Regions from separate parts of the Micromonospora sp. NPDC085948 genome, predicted to be linked through region 2. Evidence: riboswitches for the same ligand, from Rfam matches in the RefSeq annotation. Region 2 holds a riboswitch; each other region holds the start of a gene.

Region 1 (5,624 bases), on a different contig from region 2:
CGCGGACCAGAGCGGTGTTGACCTGGAGGAACTCCCCCGACAGGGTCTCGCGCTTGAACAGGTTGGACACCTGCGGCTCGATGCACTCGTAGCACCCGGCGATCGAGGCGATGGTCGCGGTCGGCGCGACCGCCACGAGCAGCGAGTTGCGCAGCCCGTCCGTCGCAACCCGCTGGCGCAGCGCGTCCCAGCGCGCGGTCTGCGTACCCTCGACACCCCACAGGTCCGGTTGGAGCTGGCCCCGCGCGGCCCGGGTCTGCGGGTACGCCGGGTGCGCGCCGAAGCGACGCGCCAGGTCGGCGGAGGTCTCCAGCGCGGTCAGGTACAACTCCTCGCTGATCCGGGTGGACAGCTCCCGCGCGGCCGGTGAGTCGAACGGCAGCCGCAGCGCGAAGAAGACGTCCTGAAGGCCCATCAGCCCGAGCCCCACCGGCCGCCAGCGGGGGTTGCTCGCCGCCGCCTGCTCGGTCGGGTAGTAGTTGATGTCGATGACCCGGTCCAGGAAGGTCACGGCGGTACGGACGGTGGCGCGCAGCCGCTCCCAGTCGATGCCGCCGTCGCTGAGGTGCGCGGCGAGGTTCACCGAGCCGAGGTTGCACACGGCGGTCTCGGCGTCGCTGGACACCTCGATGATCTCGGTGCACAGGTTGGACAGGTGCACCACGTTGCCGTCCTCGGCGGTCTGGTTGCACAGTCGGTTCGCGGCGTCCTTGAAGGTCATCCACCCGTTGCCGGTCTGGGCGAGGGTGCGCATCATCTTGCCGTACAGCTCCCGCGCCGGGACCTGCCGCACGTGGCGGCCCTGCGTCTCGGCCTGCCGGTACGCGGCGTCGAACCGCTCCCCCCACAGGTCGGGCAGCTCGGGTACCTCGTGCGGGTCGAACAGTGACCACATCTCGTCGGCCTCGACCCGGCGCATGAACTCGTCCGGGATCCAGTTGGCCAGGTTGAGGTTGTGGGTGCGGCGGGCGTCCTCGCCGGTGTTGTCCCGCAGTTGCAGGAACTCCTCGATGTCCGGGTGCCACGGTTCCAGATAGACGCAGGCCGCGCCCTTGCGCCGGCCGCCCTGGTTGACCGCGGCGACGCTCGCGTCCAGTGTGCGCAGCCACGGCACGATCCCGTTGGACTGCCCGTTGGTGCCGCGGATCAGTGCACCCCTGGACCGGACCCGGGAGTACGCGATGCCGATGCCGCCGGCGAACTTGGACAGGTTGGCGACCTGGGCGTACCGCTGGTAGATGGAGTCCAACTCGTCGCGCGGAGAGTCGACCAGATAGCAGGAGGACATCTGGGTGTGTCGGGTGCCGGAGTTGAACAGTGTCGGCGAGCTGGGCAGATAGGCCAGGCTGGACATCAGCCGGTAGAAGCCGACCGCCTCGTCCGGCGTCTGGGACAGCCCGCAGGCCACCCGGAGCAGCCAGTACTGCGGGGTCTCCAGCACCAGCCGGCTGGTGGGGTGACGCAGCAGGTACCTGTCGTACACCGTGCGCAGGCCGAAGTACTCGAATCGTCGGTCGCCGTCGGGATCGACAGCGTGGTCGAGCATCGGGGCGTGGGCGGCGACGAACGCGGCGGTGTCGTCGGCGACCAGGCCCTCGGCGTGGCCGATCCGGATCGCCGCGCTGAACGAGGTGACGCCCTGTCGACGCACCTCCTTGTCGACGTAGCCGGACAGCAGCCGGGCGGCGAGGCGCGAGTACTGCGGTTCCTCACCGATCATCTCGGCGGCGGTCTGGATGGAGAGCCGGTCCAGCTCGGCCGTCGTCGCGCCGTCGTACAGGCCGCTGATCGTGCGGGTGGCGACCCGCATCGGGTCGACGTCGGCCAGGTCGTCGGCCCACCGCTCGACCGCACGGACGATCTTGTTGACGTCCACGGACTCGGTGGTGCCGTTGCGCTTGCGCACCTGCATCGGCGTGCGCCGGACGGCCGCGTCGCCGCTGACCGGGACTGCCTCGGTGACTGTCACCACTCACTCCTCGCGAGTTCGAGACCTGATGGCCCCTCGAACGCGTGGAGACGGACACCAACGGACGCCACGCCGGCACGGCGTGGGTCAGGTGGCGTCGGCCGTCCCACGCGGCCTCGGACCGCCGCCCACCCGGGTGCGGGTACGCGGCGCGCTGGCAGGTCTTCGGACTCGTGGGCACGACCGGGTTGGCCGGTCTCCTACTGGCCGTCGCTTCCCAGACCGCTTCGTGGCCCAGTGCTTCTGACGGCTGTCGTTCCCACTCACCGCTGCGGGACAGTCCCGGATTTCCACCGGGTTCCCTCTTGCCTCGACCACTCCGGATGAGCGGCCGAACCAGCTGCGTTCGACACCATATATAGGGACGCTGCGGTTGTCACACCCCACATGTCGGTCTCGGGCGTGTCGACGGCGACCTCCGTGACGGTCATCACCGGCCACGCCGACCAGGCCGAGTCGCGCCGGGGCGCGGTGGACCGACACCCGCGCGGCGCGCGGTACACGAGCAGGTGTCGACATTCGGAAAGGTGTGATGTATTAAGTCTTTAGATGTAAGGATCCCTACCTATACTTAGGCGTCAATGTAGTTATCCGGAGTGGACATCTAATCTTCTGAACCACTCCTCATATCTCGCACCACCGTCCCCATCGGGCCGGCGGTGCCGCAGCAGTGCCCGGGCCGACGACGAGGTGCCGCCCGTCGAAGGTGCCTACCAGCGCGGCGAATGTTGGTACCACCGCATTCAGGGCTCGCGGATCGGGTACGGCGATCACGGGGACCGCGCACCGACGAATCTCCAGCACGAAGAAACATTGGATGTCTTCGATACCCGACGGATCGACGTCGTTGACGCGTCGGATCGACCCTCCGTATACTCCCAGAGATCATCTGATCTTTAGCCTAACCGGGCGAGGAGCGCATGCCGCAGATCACCGCCGTCACTGTCGAGGACGTCCGCTTCCCCACCTCCCTGACCGCTGACGGCTCCGACGCCATGAACAAGGACGGCGACTACTCGGCGGCCTACGTCGTCCTGCACACCGACGGCGTCGACAGCAGCGGTGCGCCACTCGCGGGCCACGGCCTGACCTTCACCATCGGCCGGGGCAACGACATCGTCGTCGCGGCGGCCGTCCATCAGGCACAGCGCCTCGTCGGCGTGGACGTCGCGACGATGGCGGCGGACATGGGCGCGGTCTACCGTCTGCTCACCTCCGACTCGCAACTACGCTGGCTCGGCCCGGAGAAGGGTGTCGTGCACCTGTCGCTGGCCGCCGTCCTCAACGCGTCGTGGGATCTGGTCGCCCGGGTCGCCGACAAGCCGCTGTGGCGGCTGCTCGTCGACATGTCCCCCGAGCAGCTCGTCGACATCGCGGACCTGCGCTACCTGTCCGACGCGCTGACCCGGGACGAGGCGCTGGCCATCCTGCGGGCCAAGGAGAGCACGAAGGCGGCCCGTCTCGCCGAGCTCGACCGGACCGGCTACCCCGCCTACACCACCTCGGCAGGCTGGCTCGGCTACGGCGACGACAAGCTGCGCCGGCTGTGCCAGGAGGCGGTGGACACCGGCTACGGCTACGTCAAGCTGAAGGTGGGCGCCAACCTCGACGACGACATCCGCCGGTGCGGCATCGCCCGGGAGATCCTCGGTCCGGACCGCAACCTGATGATCGACGCCAACCAGGTGTGGGACGTCGGTCAGGCCATCGAGTGGGTCAAGGCCCTGGCGCAGTTCGAGCCACTGTGGATCGAGGAGCCGACCAGCCCCGACGACATTCTGGGCCACGCCGCCGTGCGCCGCGCCGTCGCTCCGATCGGAGTCGCCACCGGCGAGCACTGCCACAACCGGGTGATGTTCAAGCAGTTGTTCCAGGCCGAGGCCATCGACTTCTGTCAACTGGACACCGGCAGGTTGGCCAGCATCAACGAGATCGTCGCCGTGCTGCTGCTCGCCGCGAAGTTCGACATCCCCGTGTGCCCCCACGCCGGCGGTGTCGGGCTGTGCGAGATGGTCCAGCACGTGTCGGTGCTCGACTACGTCGCGATCTCGGGAGATCTCACCAACCGGGTCACCGAGTTCGTCGACCACCTGCACGAGCACTTCACCGACCCGTGCATCATCCAGGACACCGGCTCGGGCAGCGGTTACGTCCTGCCCAGCCAGCCCGGTTACTCCACCCGGATGCGCCAGGAGTCGGTCGAGCTCTACCGGTTCCCCGACGGCGGCTACTGGGCGGCGACGGACCCGACTACGGTGTCATCTTCGGAGCCGTACGTGATCGCGGGTGGGACGGCCACCCCCGCCGGCCGCTAGGGGGATGTCATGTCGCGCACCGACGAGGTGGTGAACGGCATCAAACGGATGATCCTCGAAGGGCGTTTCAAGCCCGGGGACCGGCTGCCCATCGAGAAGGACCTCGCCGAGTCGCTCGGCGTCTCGCGGGGCTCGCTGCGCGAGGGGATGTCGGCTCTGTCGATCCTCGGCATCGTCAACATCCGCCAGGGTGACGGCACCTACGTCACCAACCTCGACGCGCCGCAGCTGTTGGCCCCGATGGGCTTCGTGGTCGACTTCCAGGGCCAGGGCGACCCACGGCACGTGCACATCGTCCGGCGGCTGTTGGAGTGCGAGGCCGCCCGCCTGGCGGCGACCAGGATCACCGACGAGGCCCTCGCCCAGGCGGGCGAACTGCTCGACGAGGCGGCGCGGATCGCCGGTCGGTCGCCGCAGGAGCACGAACGGATCATGGAGATCGACATCGCGTTCCACCGGATCATCGCGGTGCACGCCGACAATCCGGTGCTCGTCGGTCTCATCGAGGCGTTCGCCGGGCGTACCCTGCGCGGGCGGCTCTGGCGGAGCCTGCACGAGGAGGGCGCGGACCGGCGTACCCACGACGAGCACGTCGCGATCCTGAAGGCCCTGGTGGCCCGGGACCCGGAGCGTGCCCGGATCCGGATGGCCAACCACCTGATCGGGGTGGAGGAATCGCTGTACGGGCAACCCGCCGACGGTGACGCCAACGTCGAGCCGGCGCGGTTCTGAGCAACCACCTCGGCGTACGACGGCGCGCCGCGCACCCGCCCGGGGCCCGGCGGCTCCGGGGCGCGCCCTCGATCATGTGATCGCGCGCGCCCCGGCCGACGAGGTCAGCGGTCGTCCCGCTCTCCGCCGGTGCTTCCGGTCATCGCCGCGACCAGGTCGTCGGTGGTGACCTCGTCCGCGCGCAGCCGGGCCGCCCGCCGGCCGAGCCGCAGCACCTCGACCCGGTCGGCGATCTCGAGCACCTGCGGCATGTTGTGGCTCACCAACACCACCGACATGCCGGCGTCCCGAGCCCGCCGGACGACGTCGAGCACCCGCCCGGTCTGGACGACACCGAGCGCCGCGGTCGGCTCGTCGAGGATGACCACGTTCGTCGCCCAGATGATCGCGCGCGCCACCGCGACGCACTGTCGCTGCCCACCGGACAACATCGCGATCGGGGTGGTGACCCGGGGGATCCGCACGCCCAGTTCGTCGAGGGCCGCGGCAGCGCCCTGCCGCATGGCGCGCTTGTCGAGCAGCCCCAGCCGGCCGAGCGGTCCGGAGCGCAGGATCTCCCGACCGAGGTACAGGTTGGCGGCCACGCTGAGATCGTCGGCGACGGCCAG
Region 2 (5,624 bases):
ACGTGTCGACGACTCACCTCATCTTCAGGACACCGGTCGCGCCCGTCCGGTTCCTAGCGCAGGGAGCGGGCGATCTCGATCGCCTCGGCCCTGGTGACCGCGCCCTCGAGCCGGTAGCTGACGTCGGCGTCCTGCCAGATCAGCGTCGAGGCGGCAAGTCGGGCGCTCTCCTTGCGGACCACTCCCGAACGGTCCACATACGACAGCACGTGCGGGCCGTCGACCCACACCGCGAAGTCGCCGCTGACCTCGACCCAGTCCGCTCCCGGCAGGATGACCTCCTTGTGGAACGACAGGTTGAGGCGACCGTCGAACGCGTCGACGCGCAGCGCACCGCCGTCGTAGAGCAGCGTCGCGACCCGGCAGGTGCCCGCGGGGTCGGGGTCGGCGACCAGCACCCGCTCGGGCGGACCCAGCTTCGCCGGCAGGCGGATCGGGAACCGTACCCTCCGTTGTGCCTCGTCCAGGCCCACGACCCGCTGCCCGGGCAACGGCGACGCGACGCCGCTGGGCACCGTCGGCGTGGGCGCGACGGCGATGCTGACGCCGGCGAAGCGCAGCAGCCCGGTCACCGCGTCGGCGACGGCGGCACGCGTCGGCGGCAACACCGCCACCAGCAGCAGGGCGGCCAGCGCCGCCGCGGCGAGCGGACGCCACCGCCGCACCGGCCGGTGCAGCCGTCCGCGAACCTGGGCGCGCACGTCGGGCGGCTCGGGCGTCTCCAGCCAGGCGGACAGGTCCCGCAGTTCCCGTTCGAGGTCACCCATGCCGGACCTCCTCCCGGTCGAGCAGGCCGCGAAGCTTCGCCAGGGCCCGGGACGTGCGCGACTTCACCGTGCCCCGGGCCCAACCCAGTGCCGCCACCGTCTCCTCCTCGCTGAGGTCGAGGAAGAACCGGCAGACGATCACCTCGCGGTCGCGTACCGGCAGTTGCCGCAGGGCCCGCACCAGCGCGGCGCGGCGCTCCCCGGCGAGGACCGCGCCCACCGCGCCGTCCTCGGCGATCTCCGCCGTCGGATCCGCCGCCGCGGCACGCAGGACGAGGCCGTCGCGGCGGCCGCGCGACCGGTGCAGGTTGCGGGTCTCGTTGGCGACGATCGCGAGCAACCAGGACCGGAAGGACGACTCGCCCCGATAACGGGACAACTTGCGGTACGCCTTCACGAACGCCTCCTGGATGACGTCCTCGGAGTCCGAGCCCGCCCCGAGCAGCGACGCCGTCCGGTACGCGGACGCGGTGTGCCGGGCGACCAGGAGGTCGTACGCCTCCAGGTCACCGGAGCGAGCGCGGGTGACGAGCGCCTCGTCGTCCAGGGGAACCTCCGTTCGGGTCACACTCATGACACCGCCCACGCGTGGCGGGTTCCACCCCCGTCGGATCAGCTGTCTCCCACCCGGCGTGCAGCGTCTTGCCAGGATTCGGTGCTGCACTGGAGGGGCGTCGAGGGAAGGGGTGGGGCATGAGCTGGTTCAGTCGCCGGTCACGGGGCGCCGAGGCGACCCCGACGAAGCTGGACCGGGAGGCGACCCGGGACGACCTCGCCGCGCTGGAGGCGTTCGTCACGAGCCGGCGCGGGGTGGAGTTCTACCTGGAGCCGGAGACCACCGCGACGGACACCACGGTGGTGGCGATCGCCCACGACGGGGAGTGGATCCGCCGCCGTACCGGCACCCCCCGCGCGGCCGGGTCCATCGCCCGCAAGCACGCGGTGCCGCTGTACGAGGCGGGCCGCACCGGCTACCCGGAACGGATGCGGACCTGGAGCCGCGCCCACCCGGAACGCCACGCCCGCTGAGGCGAAACGTCCACGAATCATGCTGCCGAGCGACCCGATATCGGGGTCGATCATGGAGGTGTGGTGCCTAGTTTGGCGACGAAAGGCTGCTTTGTCGCCCACCACAACTCCATGATCGACAAGGCGGGACTGTGACCAGGTGGTGTCCCGACGTTGGAGCCGTTGTTGCCCGTGCACTCTCGTCATGTGAGCGGTGGCGTGATCACCGGCAGGTGATCAATGGGGATCCGCTGGGTGAGGCGGAAGACCAGTCATGCCTTCCGCACGTGCGAGTGATCGCTGAACGAGCGTGAGGACGGGCGGTAGGAGCAGCTCGTTGCCGCCGATCGTGGCGACAGCGTGTGCGCTGTGGGGCGTGCCGTCGACGTCGACGACGAGCGCACCGGCCTCTCGGGCGATCACGACGCCCGCGACGGTGTCCCAGGGCTTGTTGTTGAGCATGATGAACGCGTCGATCCTGCCCTGCGCCAACCAGGCGAGGTCGATCGCGGCGGAACCGTGCATGCGGATCCGTTGGACGTGCCGGGTGAGCTGCTCGGTGATGGCGAGTCTCTCGGCGTTCTTCCGGCTGGCGTCGGCACCGACCGCGTAGTCGCCGATGGCGACGACGGCGTCCCGGAGATCGGTGACCTGGCTGGCGCAGATGCGTCGGTTGTCGGCATAGGCGCCGTGCCCCTGAACGGCGTGGTAGCGGGTGCCGAGGAACGGCAGGTCGATGACGCCGAGGACGGCGTCTGTGCCGTGCAGGAGGCCGAGGGAGATCGCGCACAGGGGTGAGCCGTGGACGAAGTTGACGGTGCCGTCGACGGGGTCGAGTGCCCAGGTCAGTTCGGTGGCGTCGCCGCTGCCGCCATACTCCTCGCCGAGGAAACCGATGTCGGGCGCCGTGGCGGCCAGATGCTCGCGAACCGCTCGCTCGATGGCGTAGTCCACCTCGGACGCCATGTCACGGTCACCCTTGAAGGTCAGCGCGCCGGGCTGGAGCGTCCGCATCAGGTCGTGTGCCAGGTCAACGGCCTCCTGTGCGAGGGGGAGGAGGCGGGCGTGGTCGGTCATAGCTGGCGGCTGCGCTCCCAGAGTGAGGTGAACATCTCGTCGAATATCGGGTAGAGGCCGGAGGGACTCGTGTCGCGTTCGATGACCATCGTCGGGCAGTCGACGCCCCGCATCCGCGGTAGGTAGTGCTGGACGACGCAGAGTCGGTCATCAATCAGAAGCACGTTGGCGCGAATGGACTCGTCGTAGACGCCGATGGCCAGGTGGTCTCGGACACCTGCGGGGAGTGCACGCCCGTTTTCTCGGCTGGCTGTCACTGACTCGCCGGCCGCGCCGCTTCGAGCACGAGTAACCCAGGGCTGACCCCGTGGGTGCTGAATCGTCTACGACATCAGCTCCAGAGGGAGTCACACAGACACTCGGCTCCCTCTGCGGGATCACTCCGCCACCGGCCAATCAGCTCGCCGTCTCGTGGTCAGGCAACCCCGCGCACCTATATTTTCCCAGGTCAATGTGATGAGCGGGGCCGGGCGGTGCCAGGGCCGGCGTTGACCGGCGGCGGAGGGGTGTGGCAGCATTCGCGGCCTGACGGCAGTGAAGGAAGTCGGTGCGATTCCGACGCGGTCCCGCCACTGTCACCGGGGAGCGATCCCCCCTCGTGAGTCACGACCGTGTGTCTGCGGTTGGAAGGCCGGGGGAGAGCGTCGATCCGGAAGCCAGGATACTTCGGCCGTCGGGATGTACCCCAGGGCGTGGACACCCGAGGAGGACCCGATGACGCACAGCGTCTCATCCATTGACGATCATCGTCATGAGCCGTTTGGCGGGCACTGCACCGCGCCCACAACCGGCCGGCCCCGCACGTCCCGGCCCGGCCGTCGCGGCGTGTGCCAGACCGCTGGCTTCCGGTACCGCTGACCTGGGCGTCTGGCGCTGACCGGCCCCGACGTCCGCGTCGCTGAGCCCGGCCGAGCCGTCGTACCGGCTGACGCCGCACCCACCCGCTTCGTCCAGGTCGCCTCCGTAGCGGCCAGGGCGTCACTCTCCGGAGCCCGCCGTGCGCATCCTGCTGCTCTCCACCGCCGACACCGACCTGCTGGCCGCCCGCGCCAGCGGCGCCGACTACCGGCTCGCCAACCCCGCGCGGGTCGCCGCCGACGAGGTGTCCGCCCTGCTCGACGGGGTCGACCTCGTCGTCGTACGCCTGCTCGGCGGTCGGCAGGCGTGGCCGGACGGCCTCGCCGCGGTGCTCGCCACCGGTGTGCCGACGGTCGTGCTCGGCGGCGAGGCGCTGCCCGACGCGGAGCTGATGGCCATCTCCACAGTGCCGTCCGGGGTCGTCACCCAGGCGTTGGCGTACCTCGTCGAGGGTGGGCCGGACAACCTCGGGCAGCTCGCCCGGTTCCTCTCCGACACGGTGCTGCTCACCGGCGAGGGGTTCGCCCCGCCCGCGCCCACCCCCGCGTACGGCGTGCACGGCGAACACCCGACCGACCCGCAGCGGCCCACCGTGGGCATCGTCTTCTACCGGGCGCACGCCCTCGCCGGCAACACCGAATTCGTCGACGTCCTCGCGGACGCGGTCCACAACGCCGGCGGCAACCCGGTGCCGATCTTCTGCGGCTCGCTGCGAGGGCTGACCACCGGCGCGGGACCGCTCGGGCTGTTCGCCCGCTGCGACGCGCTGCTGGTCACCGTGCTGGCCGCCGGTGGCGCGGTCGCCGCGGACGCCTCCGGGGGCGGCGACGAGGACGCCTGGGACGTCGGCGCCCTGGCCGCCCTGGACGTGCCGATCATCCAGGCGCTCTGCCTGACCAGCACCCGCGAGCAGTGGGCCGGCAGCGACGCGGGGCTGTCCCCGTTGGACGCGGCGATGCAGGTGGCCATCCCCGAGTTCGACGGCCGGATCGTCAGCGTGCCGTTCTCGTTCAAGCAGATCGACGCCGACGGCCTCTCGGTCTACGCGGCCGACGCCGACCGGGCCGCCCGGGTCGCCGGGATCGCCGTGCGCCACGCCCGGCTGCGGTACGTGCCCAACGCCGACAAGCGGGTCGCCGTGGTGCTCAGCTCGTACCCCACCAAGCACTCCCGGGTCGGCAACGCCGTCGGGCTGGACACCCCGGTCTCGGCGGTCCGACTGCTGGCCGCGTTCGCCGAGGCCGGCTACCACCTGGGCGACGCGCCGGTGCCCGACGACGGCGACGCTCTGATCCACGCTCTGATCGCCGCCGGTGGTCACGACGTGGAGTGGCTCACCCCGGAGCAGCTGGCCGCCGCCGAGGCCCGGATCCCGGGGCAGACCTACCGGCGGTGGTTCGACCAGGTGCCGTCCGAGCTGCGGGAACGGATGCGGGAACACTGGGGTGAGCCGCCCGGCCAGCTCTACACCGAGGGCGGGGACATCGTGCTCGCCGGGCTGCGCTTCGGCAACGTGGTGCTGCTGATCCAACCGCCGCGCGGCTTCGGGGAGAACCCGATCGCCATCTACCACGACCCGGACCTGCCGCCGAGTCACCACTACCTGGCCGCGTACCGCTGGCTGGCCGCCCCGGTCGCCGACGGCGGCTTCGGCGCGGACGCCGTGGTGCACCTGGGCAAGCACGGCACCCTGGAGTGGCTGCCCGGCAAGGGCCTCGGCCTGGCCGCCGACTGCGCCCCCGACGCGGTCCTCGGTGACCTGCCGCTGGTCTACCCGTTCATCGTCAACGACCCCGGCGAGGGCACCCAGGCCAAGCGCCGCGCGCACGCCGTGGTCATCGACCACCTGGTGCCGCCGATGGCCCGCGCCGAGACCTACGGCGACCTGGCCAAACTGGAGCAACTGCTCGACGA
Region 3 (5,624 bases), on a different contig from region 2:
TGGCGAGTTCGCGGTCGGTGCGGCCGAGCAGGTCCCAGGTCTCCATGTTCATGCTGATGCGCCGTACCACAAGGGTGGTGCTGTCGCGAAGCCACGCCGGGCCGTCCGGCACCCACAGGGCGGTGTCCAGCGGGGTGCCCGGCCGGGGATTGGCTGTGCCGTCGAGCTGGCCGAACAGGTTGCGCTGCGTGTGGCCGCCCGGTTCGACGCCGGGGCTGCGCCGGAAGCCCTGCTGGACCCAGCGGACGACGGCGAAGGGCCGGCTGTCCTTGATCAGGACTCGTTGGGCGTGGGCGACGGTGACCGCGTCGTCCGCGCAGATCTGCACCAGCAGGTCGCCACCGGACCAGGCCGGCTGGAGTCGATCGACGCGGAACGAGGGCAGGTCGGTGACCGAGGCCGGTCGCCGGTCGTCGACACCGGCGGCCCGGTACAGGCCGGGCCCGAAGCCGAACGTCACCGTCAGCCGCGCCGGCAGAAGCCCGAGTTCGGCCTCGGTGTCGGCAAGCGCGGGTTGGCCCTGGGTGAGCCGGGCGGCGTCGTCGGTGAGCAGCCGCAGCATCCGCCCCAGCGCGGCCCGGTCGGTGCCGGGTCGCAGGGTGAACGCGACGAATGCCGCGTGCGCCTGCGGTTCGGTGGCGACCCCGGCCTGCCGGGCGCCGTGAAACGGCTCGACCAGGCCGCCCACGCTCGCCGCCAGCGTCGTGTCGGCGATGGTCGCCGGCGGTGGTCCGGTCTGCCCGGCACGGGTCACGGCGATCGCGGTCCCGCCGGCCACGGCACCGCCGACGGCGAGAGCCCCGCCGGTGAGCAGGCCACGCCTGCTCACCGGCCGGACGGGTGACGTCTCGGTCACGACGCCGGGCTCATGCTCATCCCCGGCGTAGCGCTCGTGCCGGGCATGGGCTCGCCGTGCCCGGGGGCGTAGCTCTCCTGCGCGCCGGTGAACGGCTTGGCCACCGCGCGGAACTGCTGGGTCCGGCCGTCGGCGAAGGTCAGGGTGACTGTCAGCTCGTCTCCGGCCTGGACCGGCTTGGTGAGGTCCATCAGCATCAGGTGATCGCCACCGGGCTCCAACGCGTGCGTGCCCTTGGACTTGATCACGATGCCGCCCTGCTTCTGCCGCATGACCATCTTGCCGTCCTTCATGGCCATCTCGTGCAGCTCCATGGGCGACACCTCGGTCGTGGCGCTGGTCAGCGTGACATCGCTGTCACCGTCGTTGACCAGGGTCCCGAAGGCCGCCGTCATCCCCTTGTCGGCCGCCTTGACCCACGGGTCACGAATGCCGAGCACACCGGCGTCCGGGTTGGCCGAGACCGACGCGGACGGCGCGGGCTGCGCTGCCGACGGAGAGTCGGACGAGCCGCAACCCGCGGCGCCCACCGCCAGGATGGCGGCGGCGAGGACGGTGGCCAAGTGGCGTGAACCGAACGGGTTGGTGCTGCGCATGTGTTCTTCCTCCGATGATCGCTGCTGGCTGGATGGTCGGCCGCAGCGGGGAGAAAGTTCCGGCTCAGGGCACGTTGATCGTGAACTCGGCGGTGTGCACCTTGCCGGCGACCTGGAAGTCGAAGAACGCCCGGTACCGGCCCGAACTCGGGGCGGTCAGCCAGAACTTGACCGACCCGTCGACCAGCTCCGGCTCGGGGTGGACGTGCACGTACCCGAGGTCGCCCTCGCGGACGACGACCAGGTGCCCGTACGCGCCCAGGTACGGCTCCAACTGCACGGGCACGGTCGGGTCGGCGCTGACCTTGAAGTGCATCGGCGCCGTCACCCCCACCGTCGGGGTTCCGGTCATCGACACCGCGTACGGCCCGGCCTTCGCCTGGGCCTGCACCGGCGGCAACGCGGTCGGGGTGTGCGCGCCGGGCACGGTGTGGTCGACGCCCAGCACGAGCGGAATCTGCGTGTCGTTGGTCGCGGTGACGGAGAAGTCGGCGTAGACGCGGTAGCCGCCGGGCCGGGCCAGTGTCAGGGGGACGCTCCAGGTGCCGTCGGCCGCCATCGTCGGGTGCAGGTGCTGATAGCCGGACAGGTCGCGGCCGACCACGATCAGGTGCAACGGCTTGTCGTGGACGACCGCGAAGCGGGTCGCCGGTTGCCGGTCGGTCCCGACGATGCGGAACCGGTAGTCCGCGCGTACCCCGGGCGGTTGGGACCGCTCCAGTGGTTGCAGGGTGTAGCCGCCGGCGCTGACCGTCGTCCCGGTCGCCAGCGTCTCGCCCGTCGCGCCGTCACCGCGATGCGTGTGCGGCCCGGTGCCCGCCGGGTGTTGGTGCCCGTCGTTCGCGGCGCCCTCCTGGCCCGGGGCGGGCGGACCGCCCGCGGGCTGCCGGGCGCTGCGGTCCGCCGGGTTCCCGTCGCCGGTCCCGATGCGGGCCAGACCGAACCCGGCCAGCAGAGCGATCACCAGCCCGCCGACGAGCAGGGCAAGGTGGGTGTTGCTCAGCCGGGATCCGGGCGCTGCGGCGGCGAGATCCGTGTCGGGCCGTGCTCCGGGCTCGACCGTGGGCTCGCCGTCCGTACCGGCGACGGTTTGATCGGTCGGCGTCGGATCGACCGCGACGCCCGTGCGGGCCGTGACGACCGCGTTGCCCTTGCGTGCCGCCGGCACGGTGGTGGGCCGCCGCTTGTCGCCCGGAGCCGGCGCGACGACGGTCCTGCGACCGTCGGCCTTGCCACCGCCGATGGTCTTGCCGCCGGTGGCCCTGGCGCCGGCGGCCGGGCCGGTGCCGGCCTTGTTCGTGGGACGGGCACCACCGCCGCGTCGACCGGAGGTCGCCGGCGAGGTGCGGCCCCGGCCGGTGGGTCTGCGGGTGGAAGCCGATCGGCGACGCCAGAAGATGTACGCGGCCACCGCCCCGGCCGCCGCGACCACCACCGCCCAGCCGGCCAAGGCCACCGTTCCGAAGCCGCTCTCCTCGGTGGACCCGGTCGACGGAGCCGCCGCAGCCGGCGGGTTGGACGGATCGTCCGCGGTGGTCGGCACCGCCGAGGCCTGCCCGGACGTGTTGTGCTGCTCGGTGGCGGCCACCAGCGCCGGGTCCGGTTGGGTCGACGGCGGGCTCCACCCCTTCGGCGCCGCGGCCACCCGCCCGTCGTAGCGGAAGGTCAGGGTGCCCCGCACGGTGTCGCCGTCCGAGGCGACCGACAGGTAGCTCACCGAATACTGGCCCTTGGCGGGCAGGTGGGCGACGGTCACCACCGCGGGGAACCCCGTCGTGTACTCCCGTGGCTCGAACTGCCCGTTGACCAGGAAGTACTCCCGTACCGGCTTCTCCAGCGGCTTCGGCTCCCCCTGCGACCAGCCGTCGTCGACCCGGGTGCCGTCCGGGGCGGTGACCGTGAAGAACGCGTTGGCGGCGGCCTTCTCGGTGAAGTAGAGCCGCACCGCCGTGAACGGCTCGCGCACGGTGGAGCCGCCCGCCGGTGTGGAGTCGGCGAGGGTCCCGTGAGCCGCGGCGGGTTGGGCGGACGCGAGCAGGGCGACCGCCGAGGCGAGGAGGAACGCGAGGAGGCCCGAGATCACCCGCCCGCAAGTCTGGGGGAGACGACGCATCTGGATATCCTCACCCTCGCGAGACTTTTTTCAAGAGGTGGCGATCTTCTTCCTCCGACGACAAAAGTTGACGACGAGGTCGCGGGCCGTCGCAGCGGGACGCCCCGGGTGGACACATTCCCTGGCCAGCTATGCTGCCGACGGCGCTGGTTCGCCCCGTCGTGACCGGCTGGGCGTCGCAAGAGGGAACCCGGTGGAAATCCGGGGCTGCCCCGCAGCGGTGAGTGGGAACGACCGCCGTCATCAGCACTGGGCCAACGGCCTGGGAAGCGACGGCCAGTAGGGGACCGGCGCGACCGGTCAGGCCCGCGAGTCCGAAGACCTGCCGGCGCCGCGTACACAACCGTGTGCGCTGCCGTCGGCCTCGCGGGTGGGCTGAGCGGGTGACGGGCCGTGCGTGTGGCGCACGGCCAGGTCCTCGTCAGCGCGTGTCCGCGACCCGGCGGTGTGGTTTCCCGAGGGACGGACTACCGCTGTGCACGACACCACCACGATCGCCGGCCGAGCGCCGTCGGCGTCGCACCTGACCCTGTCGCAGATCATGGACCAGCACCACACCAACCTGATGGGTACGGTGCACGGCGGCCGGATCCTCAACCTCATCGACTCCGTCGCCGGTGTGGTCGCCGCCCGGCACTCCGACGGGCCGGCGGTGACCGCTGCCATCGACGAGACGGCGTTCCTCCGCGCGGTGCGGGTCGGTGACGTCGTACACGTCGATGCCCGGATCACCTGGGCCGGCCGCAGCTCGATGGAGGTCGCCGTCAAGGTGACCGCCGACCGGTGGGACCGGGCGGTGCCGCCCACCGACGTGGCCACCGCCCACCTGGTCATGGTCGCCATCGACGACGACGGTCAGCCTCGTACGGTGCCGCCGCTGCTGCCGGAGACCGACGGGGACCGGCGACGGTACCGGGAGGCGGAGATCCGCCGGGAGCACCGGCTGGCGCTGCGACGCGCGTTGCTCGACGGCGCCGACGACGCCTGACGCGCCCGTTGTGACGGTGGCCGGTCCGAGAACCCGCCCCACCGCCGATCCGGTCGGATAGCGTCCACGAGAGGCCCCGATCACGGAGAGTGTGGATGGCGATGCGCGCTGCGGTGCTGCGGGAGTTCGACGTTCCGCTGACGATCGAGGAGATCGACCAACCCAGCCCCGAGCGCGGGCAGGCGCTGGTGCGGATCGTCGCCAGCGGGGTCAACCCGCTCGACACGAAGATCCAGGCGGGAAAGGCCGCGCACGCACGCATCCAGCTCCCCGCGGTGCTCGGCCTGGACCTCGCCGGCGTCGTCGCGGCGGTCGGTGCGGAGGTGACCGACCTCGCGCCGGGAGACGAGGTGTACGGGCTGTGCGGGGGCGTGGGCGACCTCCAGGGTTCGCTTGCCGAGTACGCCGCCGTGGACACCCGACTCCTGGCCCGCAAGCCGAACACCCTCTCCATGCGGGAGGCCGCCGCGTTACCCCTGGCGGCGATCACCTCCTGGGAGGGGCTTGTCGACCGGGCCGGGGTCCGGGCCGGCCAGAAGGTGCTGGTGCACGGCGGCGCCGGTGGCGTCGGTTACGTGAGCGTCCAACTCGCCCAGGCGCGCGGCGCCGCGGCGTACGCCACGGGTGGGCCGGCGAGCATGTCTCTGATCGAGAGCCTGGGCGCGGTAGCGATCGACTACACCTCGACAAGCGTCGAGGAGTACGTGCAGAGGTACACCGACGGTGCCGGGTTCGACATCATCGCCGACAACGTGGGCGGCGCGACCCTCGACGCGTCGTTCGCGGCGGTGCGCACCTATCACGGCCACGTGGTCAGCGCGTTGGGCTGGGGGTCGCACTCGCTCGCCCCGCTGTCGTTCCGGGGAGCGACCTATTCCGGGGTGTTCACTCTGCTGCCGCTGCTGACCGGGCAGGGCCGCGAACACCAGGGCGACATTCTGCGCGAGGTCGCGGCGCTGGCCGACGCCGGCATGTTGCGCCCGCGACTGGATCCACGCACGTTCACGCTCGACACGGTCACGGACGCCCACCGCCTGGTCGCCAGCGGCACCGCGAACGGCAAGGTTGTCG

What was found. Region 2 has a riboswitch for cobalamin ahead of cobN (cobaltochelatase subunit CobN). Riboswitches for the same ligand answer to the same signal wherever they lie in the genome.
Region 1: another riboswitch for cobalamin. It lies ahead of AB0O48_RS15530 (ribonucleoside-diphosphate reductase subunit alpha); the one in region 2 lies ahead of cobN (cobaltochelatase subunit CobN).
Region 3: another riboswitch for cobalamin. It lies ahead of AB0O48_RS34135 (acyl-CoA thioesterase); the one in region 2 lies ahead of cobN (cobaltochelatase subunit CobN).

Annotation. Positions count from the first base shown of each region.
Region 1 covers NZ_JBFBJW010000005.1:62,236-67,859, forward strand. The annotation lists gene AB0O48_RS15530 (ribonucleoside-diphosphate reductase subunit alpha) at 1-1,912, opposite strand, end outside; cobalamin riboswitch at 2,108-2,325, opposite strand; gene AB0O48_RS15535 (L-fuconate dehydratase) at 2,890-4,284, shown strand; gene AB0O48_RS15540 (FadR/GntR family transcriptional regulator) at 4,294-5,016, shown strand; gene AB0O48_RS15545 (ATP-binding cassette domain-containing protein) at 5,121-5,624, opposite strand, start outside.
Region 2 covers NZ_JBFBJW010000009.1:97,372-102,995, forward strand. The annotation lists gene AB0O48_RS22685 (hypothetical protein) at 54-767, opposite strand; gene AB0O48_RS22690 (RNA polymerase sigma factor) at 760-1,341, opposite strand; gene AB0O48_RS22695 (hypothetical protein) at 1,461-1,796, shown strand; gene AB0O48_RS22700 (inositol monophosphatase family protein) at 2,013-2,852, opposite strand; gene AB0O48_RS22705 (DUF5919 domain-containing protein) at 2,849-3,109, opposite strand; cobalamin riboswitch at 3,390-3,519, shown strand; gene cobN (cobaltochelatase subunit CobN) at 3,850-5,624, shown strand, end outside.
Region 3 covers NZ_JBFBJW010000025.1:11,642-17,265, reverse strand. The annotation lists gene AB0O48_RS34150 (Dyp-type peroxidase) at 1-856, opposite strand, end outside; gene AB0O48_RS34145 (copper chaperone PCu(A)C) at 853-1,452, opposite strand; gene AB0O48_RS34140 (copper resistance protein CopC) at 1,517-3,565, opposite strand; cobalamin riboswitch at 3,696-3,910, shown strand; gene AB0O48_RS34135 (acyl-CoA thioesterase) at 4,041-4,553, shown strand; gene AB0O48_RS34130 (zinc-dependent alcohol dehydrogenase family protein) at 4,649-5,624, shown strand, end outside.